Regions from separate parts of the Bradyrhizobium sp. UFLA05-125 genome, predicted to be linked through region 1. Evidence: riboswitches for the same ligand, from Rfam matches in the RefSeq annotation. Region 1 holds a riboswitch; the other holds the start of a gene.
The links. A riboswitch is a leader RNA that binds a small molecule or an ion and turns the genes downstream of it on or off. The one in region 1 is predicted to bind cobalamin.
Positions count from the first base shown of each region.

Region 2: linked by a shared signal. The riboswitch ahead of metE (5-methyltetrahydropteroyltriglutamate--homocysteine S-methyltransferase) and the one ahead of SO156_RS16520 (TonB-dependent receptor) in region 1 are both predicted to bind cobalamin.

Region 1 covers NZ_JBANBJ010000015.1:93,393-97,589, reverse strand. The annotation lists gene cobT (nicotinate-nucleotide--dimethylbenzimidazole phosphoribosyltransferase) at 1-695, shown strand, start outside; gene SO156_RS16525 (histidine phosphatase family protein) at 828-1,400, opposite strand; cobalamin riboswitch at 1,476-1,674, shown strand; gene SO156_RS16520 (TonB-dependent receptor) at 1,795-4,152, shown strand; gene SO156_RS16515 (PepSY domain-containing protein) at 4,165-4,197, shown strand, end outside.
Region 2 covers NZ_JBANBJ010000027.1:76,809-81,005, reverse strand. The annotation lists gene metE (5-methyltetrahydropteroyltriglutamate--homocysteine S-methyltransferase) at 1-1,946, opposite strand, end outside; cobalamin riboswitch at 2,053-2,276, opposite strand; gene SO156_RS23335 (TauD/TfdA dioxygenase family protein) at 2,878-3,801, shown strand; gene SO156_RS23330 (hypothetical protein) at 3,833-4,021, shown strand.

The DNA of each region.
Region 1 (4,197 bases):
CGGGCATCATCACCGACAAGCCGCGCTGTGGCACCCGCGACTTCAGTGCGGAAGCTGCGATCGAGCCAGTGGAGCTGGTCTTTGCGTTCGAATGCGGGCAGCGCGCGGTGGTGCGCGCGGCGGAAGGACAACCCGACCTTCTGCTCCTCGGCGAAATGGGCATTGGCAACACCACGGCTTCGGCAGCGATCGCGGCGAGCCTGCTTGGCGTGGGTGCCGATGAAATCGCAGGCAGCGGCACCGGCGTTGATGCCGCGGGCCGGGCTCGCAAGGCGCGCGTAATCGACACTGCACTTGCGCGGCATGGCTTGACGAAGGCAGGTGCATCTGCGGAGGAGGTCCTCCGTACGGTCGGCGGCCTCGAAATCGCGGCGATCTGCGGCGCGATCATCGCGGCAGCGCAGCGGCGTATTCCGATCTTGATCGACGGATTCATCGTGTCGGTTGCCGCGCTGGCAGCCGCGCGCCTCAATCCGTCATGCCAGCCGTTCCTGCTGCCGTCGCACCAGTCGGCGGAGCAGGGGCATCGCCTGGTACTTCGTGCGCTCAACGTTCAGCCGCTGGTCAGCCTCGATCTCCGGCTCGGCGAGGGATCGGGCGCGGCGATCGCACTGCCGCTGGTGCGGCTCGCCTGCGCCCTGCACAATGGCATGGCGACGTTCGCGCAGGCCAACGTTCCGGATCGTCCTGCATAGGGCATGATCCGGAAAAGTGCGTAGCGGTTTTCCCTCGCGACAAACGCGGAACGCGTTTGCGCGGAGATCATGCTCAAACAACAACCTAAAGCGCGATGACGATTCCTCCCAATCTCATCGCGCTTTACGGCTTCAAGCGATAGTTTGATTGACGGAGACGACTCGCCAGCCGTTCGACAGGCGGTCGATGCGAGTGAGCGAGAGCGGATCGATCCCAAACCGCAGGGATGCCTGCGGTGCGAGATCGAGGGCGATGCACAGCGCAGCGCGGACGGTGCCGGAATGGACGACCAGAATCGCTGATCCTCTTTCGATACGGTGAAGTCCTTCGCGGGTTCTGGCGATCTGGTCTTCGAAGCTTTCACCGCCCGGAGGCCTTGAGCCGGCCGGATCGGCCCAGAATTTTGGATAGGCGTCGCCGCCCGCGGCGGCGAGATCATCATGACGTCGCCCGGTCCATTCGCCAAAATCCTGCTCGCTGAATTCGGACATGAGGATCGGATCGAGCGCGAGGGCGTGCGCCGTGTCGACGGTCCGTCGGGCCGGGCTCGCGTAGCTCGCGGCCCCCTGCGGCAGACACCGTCGTAGCGCGTCGAGGCGGCCCGGGTCGCTGAGATCGGCCGGCGCATCCATGGCGTGGATCGTCCCCGCGACGCCGTCGACGACCGCATGCCGGACCAACCAGAGGAAGGTGTCCCCTTCCATTCAGCATCTCCAAAGACGTTTGCACCGTTACGGCGAGAACGCCGCAGCCTGCACATTGACTCTCTCTCGCTCTTAATCATAGATGCGCGCGACGGTTTCCCCATCCGGGGATGAAAAGGGAATGCGGTGCGGGGATTTCCCCAAAGCCGCAGCTGCCCCCGCAACTGTAAGCGGAGAATCCTTCGTCACAAGCCACTGGGCTCTCGGTCCCGGGAAGGCGGCGAAGAGGTCACGACCCGCGAGCCAGGAGACCTGCCGTCAGCCGTGGTCACACGCGAAGATGTCGGTCGGGGAGTACAGACATTTGGCTTAGCCGGGGGCGAGAAACGCCCTGAAGGTTGAGACTTGGTTCGCTGTGACGTGCCACTGACGTCATACCGAGGTTTCTCGAACTGTGTCTCCTACCCGTATTGTACGACCGCGCGCCTTCCTGCTCGCCTCCGCCGCCCTCACATCGTTTGCTGCCGTCGATATGCCTGCTGCGCTGGCGCAGCAGGCCCGCGAACCCCTGCCGCCGGTCGAGGTGTCGCCCGCACAATCCCGCAAGCAGGTCAAGCCGGCCGGCCGGGAGGCGCAGAGCGCACGGCGCGCGGCCGCGCGCAGGTCGGCGACCGCATCGACAGCTCCCAAGCCCGTCGTGCCGGCTGCAGCCGCGCAGACACCGCTCAACACCAATGCCGTGGCCGAAAGCGCCTCGCGCCTCGGCCTGACCGTACGCGAGACGCCCGCGACCGTCGAGGTGATCTCGGCCGAGACCATGCGGGAGCAGGGCTATCGCACCGTGTCCGAGGTCGCGCAGGGCGCCGTCGGCGTCACCTCAGGCGACAATCCGGCAGAGCCCTCGGCCTTCTCGATGCGCGGCTTCACCAACAGCCAGATCAATATCCTCTACAACGGCATCAAGATCGGCCCGCAGAACATGACCTCGCGGATCGCGGACACTGCCAATCTCGAAGCCGTGGAATTTCTGAAGGGGCCGGCCTCGCTGATGTCGGGCGAGGGCGCCAGCGGCGGCGCGATCAATTTCGTGACCAAGCAGCCGCACACCGGACCGGTCCAGAATGAGGCGGACTTTTCATATGACTCGCTGAACTCGTTCCGCACGCATTATGGCTCGGGCGGTAGCACCAATGTCCAGGGATTGGACTACCGCTTCGACATCAGCCGTTCCTCGCTCAACGGCTTTGCCGACGACACCAATACCAAGACGCTCGACGTCTCCGGCCAGCTCAACTATCGCATCTCGGACAGTCTCAAAGTCTGGGGCGCAATCGAGTACCGGGAAGATCGCGGCAAGGCCTATTGGGGTGCGCCGCTGGTGCCGGTGGCCTATAGCGGCTCGCATGCGACGTCGGGTATCGTCTCCGGCAATTATGTCTCCAACTTCAACGGCACGAATCTCGGTGCGGTCACGATCGATGATCGCACCTTCAACACCAACTATAACGTTCTCGATAATCGCAACGTCGCGCAGGAGGTGTGGCTGCGTGGCGGTTTCGAGCTGAAGCTGGCGCCCGACCTGACCTTGAAGAGTCAGGCCTATGCCTATGGCGCCGAGCGCAGCTGGTTCAACAATGAAGTCGAGGCGTTCAATTCCACGACGAATTTGGTGGACCGGGAGCGCTTCTATGTCGCACACAGCCAGCGCCTCGTCGGCAACATCACCGACCTGACCTGGGATGCGAATATCGCAGGCTTTGACAACCGCCTCGTCACGACTCTGTCGTCAAGCTATCTCGATTTTGTCAGGCCGGGTGCAGCCAACTTCCCCGATGATACCGTCACGCTGGTGGATCCCGCGCGTGGTTATTATGGCCTGCTCACGACGCAGCAACAGACGGCGCGGATCGACAACGAGGCGCTGTCGTTCGAGGACCGGCTGAAGATCACCCGAAGCTTCGCGCTGATCGGCGGCCTGCGCGTAGAGCATATCGGGCTCGATCGCAATTCGACCAACGTCAGCGGTCTTGAGAAGGCGGGCTTCCCGTTCTCGAAAGACTGGGCGCCGGTGACCGGTCGCATCGGCTACACCTGGGAAGCCGTGCCCGGCCTGACCTTCTTCAGCCAGTACGCGACCGGCGCCGATGTCTCGGCCAACAACATCTTCCTGCTCGCGCCTACCCAGCCGCTCGACCTGACGACGTCGCGCACCTACGAGACCGGCGTCAAGCATCTGTTCTGGGACAACAGGGCGGAGTGGTCGTTCTCGGCCTACGACATCCTGCGCAAGAACGTCTACGCAGCCGCTGGCGGCATGCAGCTCAATATCGCCGGACAGCAGGAGTCAAAGGGTGTGGAGCTCGCCGGTGCCGTGCGCGTGACGGACGCCGTGCGGCTGTGGGGCAATATCGCCTATGTCGATGCGCGCTATGCCGACTACAATTTCGCCGGTGGCTCTTTCTCCGGCAATACGCCGCCCAACGTGCCGCGCATCGTCGCCAATGCCGGCGCATCCTATCGCTTCTTCACGCCATGGCCGGTGGAGCTCGGCGTGGTCGGACGTCACGTCGGCGATCGCTACAACACGGATGCGAACACCGTGACGCTGAACGCCTACACGGTCGCGGACGTCTACGCTTTCGTAGACATCCCGAAATCGGTATTCTCCGCCGTCGAGCAGACGCGCCTGACGTTCCGCGTGCGCAACATCACCGACAAACGCTATGCGATCTGGGGCGATCCGTTCTACCCCGATCAGGTCCTGCTGGGAGCGCCGCGCACCTATGAGATCTCCGCTGCGTTCAAGTGGTAAGGTGATGATCGCATGATGGGCGCGACGATCCTGCTGCACCGCTGG
Region 2 (4,197 bases), on a different contig from region 1:
CGGAAGCTCTCCACGGCCCAGTCGAGATAGGCCTTCCAGTCGGATCGACGGAGCGGCAAACCTTCGCGTAGCGCTGCCTCATCGATTTGGATCATGGTCGCGCCCGCCTTTTCGAGGTCGGCGACCTCGTCCCGGATCGCGAGCGCGATCTGACGGCAGGCCTCGCTGCGTGGAATGTCGTCACGGACGAACGACCAAGTCAGGATCGTCACCGGCCCCGTAAGCATGGCCTTCATAGGCTTCCTGGTCAGCGATTGCGCGTAGCTCCACCATCCGACGGTCATCGCCTTCGGCCGGGAGACATCGCCGAATAAGATCGGAGGGCGAACGTAACGGGAGCCATAAGATTGCACCCAGCCGTGCTTAGTAAATAGGAACCCGGAGAGCTGCTCAGCGAAATACTGGACCATATCGTTGCGCTCGAACTCGCCGTGTACGAGCACGTCGAGCCCGATGTCTTCCTGCCATCGGACGGCGCGAGCCGTTTCATCCTTCAGGAATTGCTCATATTGCGCGTCTGTTAACTTTCCCTTGGCACGTGCGGCGCGAGCAGTGCGGACTTCTGCCGTCTGCGGGAACGACCCGATCGTGGTCGTGGGGAAAAGCGGCAGGCCGAAACGCTTGCGCTGAACCTCGGCACGGCTCTCAAAAGCGCTATTGCGGCGGCGCATAACCGCGTCAATCGTCGCCGTACGCTGGGCAACGGCCGTGTCATGGATCTTTGGCGAAGCTCGGCGGGCCGTCGCCGCAAAGTCCGATTCGGCAAACGCGGCGGCAACGACCTTTCCGTCGAGCGCGAGCGCTTTTGCCAAGGTCGCGAGCTCGCCAATCTTCTGAACCGAGAAGGCAAGCCAGCTCTTTACGTCAGAATCGAGATCGGTCTCTAGCTCAAGATCAATTGGGACATGCAGGAGTGAGCAGGAAGGCGCCAGCTGCACGCGATCCTTGCCGAACGTTGCAATGACGGGCTTGAACCGCTCCACGAGTGCCGACAGATCGGAACGCCACACGTTGCGGCCATCGATGATACCGAGCGAAATCACGAGGTCCGTGCGGGCGCCGAGTTCAATCTGGCTCAATTGTTGGGGAGCGCGGACAAGATCGACGTGCAATCCGGCGACTGGCAGCCCCAGAGCAGTCGCTAGATTGTCGCCAACTGCACCGAAATAAGTGGCAAGCATGATCTTGATGCCGGGCACCTCCTTGGCGAAACGCCGATAGACACGCTGCAGCGCGCTTCGTGTGGTCTCGTCCAGATCGAGCACCAAGCAGGGCTCGTCAAGCTGGACCCACTCGGCTCCACGTTTCGCCAGTTCTTGGAGGACCTCGACATAGACCGGAACGAGGCTATCGAGCAGCGAAATTGGATCAAACGCCAAGTCGGCGCTCTTGCCAAGCTTAAGGAAGGTGACTGGTCCGATCAGGACAGGCCGTGTTTGATAGCCAAGGGCTTTCGCCTCCTCGTATTCCTCGATCGGCTTGCGGGAGGAAAGCCTGAAGGTCTGACCTTTATGGAATTCGGGCACCATGTAGTGGTAATTGGTATCGAACCACTTGGTCATTTCCTGCGCAGCGGCGCCATGGCCATGACGGGCTTGACCGTAGCTCGCGTCGGGCTCCTGGTCTTGCGAGCCCCGTGCCATGGCGAAATAGGTCTTCAGCGAGACCGGACCGCCCTCCCAGCCGTGCGCTTTAGGAATCGCGCCAACCATGGCGCTCGTGTCGAGAACCTGGTCATAGAGTGAGAAGTCATTCGATGGGATGACGGTAACGCCAAGCGAATTCTGCCGTGCCCAGTTAGCGACACGAAGACCGGCCGCAGCTTCAAGAAGCTGCCGGTCGCTGATCTTGCCTTCCCAGTAGCCTTCGAGCGCCAGTTTGAGTTCGCGGCGTGGCCCGATACGCGGCATGCCGAGGGTTGCAACAGGAAGTGAGGGAAGAGACATAGCTTTAACCCCATTGTGGCTGGAGCAAAGGCTATGGCGGAGACGCAGGCAGGAGGGCCGCGAAAGCGCCCTGCTGCTTGGCGTACCACCGGACACCCCGCCCGTGGTCGATTATGTTGTCGGGGCAGGTCTCCTGGCTCGCGAGTCATCGCCTGCATCCGGCCTTCCCGAAGCGCCTGCTTCAGTGACACGTGTGGATGCGGCTCGCCGCTTACAGTTGCGGGGGCAGCGCCGGCATTGATTCAATCCTGAACGGATCGAGGACGCACCGGCTTCCCTCTTAGCTCCAGATCAAGAGAGATCTGGAGAACCTCGACAACTTCGATTATCTGCACAAGAGGGGTAACGTCAACCTCTGCGGATTACCTTTGCTGCGGCATCTGGCCGGGCGGGTCTGTCTAAATGAAGAAAGTATCGAGCCCTTCGCATCTGTCCGGAGCAATCGTCGTGCAAAGCTCCACGCGGCAGGATCTGCTCGACGAGCTCGGGCCTAACAGGAGCGATTGCGCCGTAAAGTGCGTCATATACCTTCATGGCGCCGACCTCCGCCGCCGTCAAGATCGCCACAATCGATCGAACATACGAAGGAATCAAAATTGATCTCGGCCAACAAGACCTTGAGGAGGGGCGTTGTCGACTCCAACGCTGACGCCTTTCTTGTTCGTCGGCGCCGAACTGCAACATCTGCATCAATGTCCCAGCGAAGTGCAAGGCATTTTGGATCGGTCAACTACCAATACTAGGAATTGATCGAACTGACAGACCCGGTCAATTTTACGAGGTCGCCTCAAGAGCGCAAGAAGAGCTCGTCGCTGTTGTCACGCATTGTGGCGGATTTCCGCTATGCGGTCCGCAATTTAGCGTTCGTCGACTCCTGTCGCAGTTGAATAGCTTGGTCTGGCGGACAACCTGCAAATTGGAGAGTGTCACCATGGATGCAGCCGTATCGTCGGATAGCATCATTCCTCGTTCCGACATCGTCAAACGCGCAGCGCGCATCGGCGCAGAGATCCGAAACGTCAAGCTGTCGGGAGACTTGCCAGACCAGACGATCGCCGCGATCAATGAGCTGCTGCTGGAGCACAAGGTTATTTTCTTCCGCGACCAGGGTCATCTCGACGATGCCGAGCAGGAGCGCTTTGCACTTCGTTTTGGAAGTCTGGCGCCTCATCCAACGCTCGGTGCCATAAAGGGAACGACGTCGATCATCGAGCTTGATTCTGCCCGCGCCGGTAGCCGGGCCGACTTGTGGCACACCGATGGAACCTTCGTCGATGCCTACCCCAAGATTGCGGTGCTAAGAGGCGTTGTAATACCAGCCTTCGGTGGCGATACAGTCTGGTCGAACACCGTTGCGGCCTACCTCGACCTAGCACCGCCGTTGCAGCGGCTTGCAGACAAGCTTTGGGCCGTTCACAGCAACTCCTTTGACTACGCTATACTGGACCGTGTCAGCGAGCTCGACAAAAAACACTTGGACGAAGTCTTTACTAGAACGATCTATCAGACTGACCATCCTGTGGTGCGCGTGCACCCCGAGACCGGCGAACGCACGCTGGTGCTCGGCGCTCTGGTACAAAATTTCGTTGGTATCCCAAAATACGACGGCCAGAAGCTGTTTGATGTCTTTCAGTCTCATATCACGGCTCTCGAAAATACCGTCCGCTGGAGCTGGAGGGAAGGCGATATAGCGATCTGGGACAATCGGGCTACGCAGCATTACGCGGTGAACGATTACGGCGACCAGCATCGCCTCGTTCGTCGCGCCACCGTCGCCGGTGAAGTACCCGTCAGCATCGATGGTGAGAGCAGCGTAACACGCATCAAGGCAGCCAAGGAACCGAAGGTTGCCTAGCGCCTTCACAAGGTTGGCCGCGATCCGGTCGATGCACACCCTACCTTTGTTCGCCAATTTGCTGCATGCAGCATTCGGCTTGCTCCGATATGGCATTTCAACGATGTCTTCGAGCGGCGCGCGCTTTCAAATCAAAAGCAGCGCCGGTTCTTATGAGGCCATATCGGCTTTGTCGCAAGATGCCGTCGTTCCCATCAGCAATGGCGGCTTGCCGCTTTGAAAGTGCCGCCCGGCAATCGCTCTGACCTTGAGAAGCGTGGGCGAGCGCGGTCGTTATACCCGTCCAGCAGTTGGTCCGCTCCAGTCTTTTTGACCTCGTGGCGACGGTGTCGAGACGGGCTTTGCGCGTGTCTTTGTCGGTAGACGAACCCACGCCCTAAATTAGCTCTTTATCCA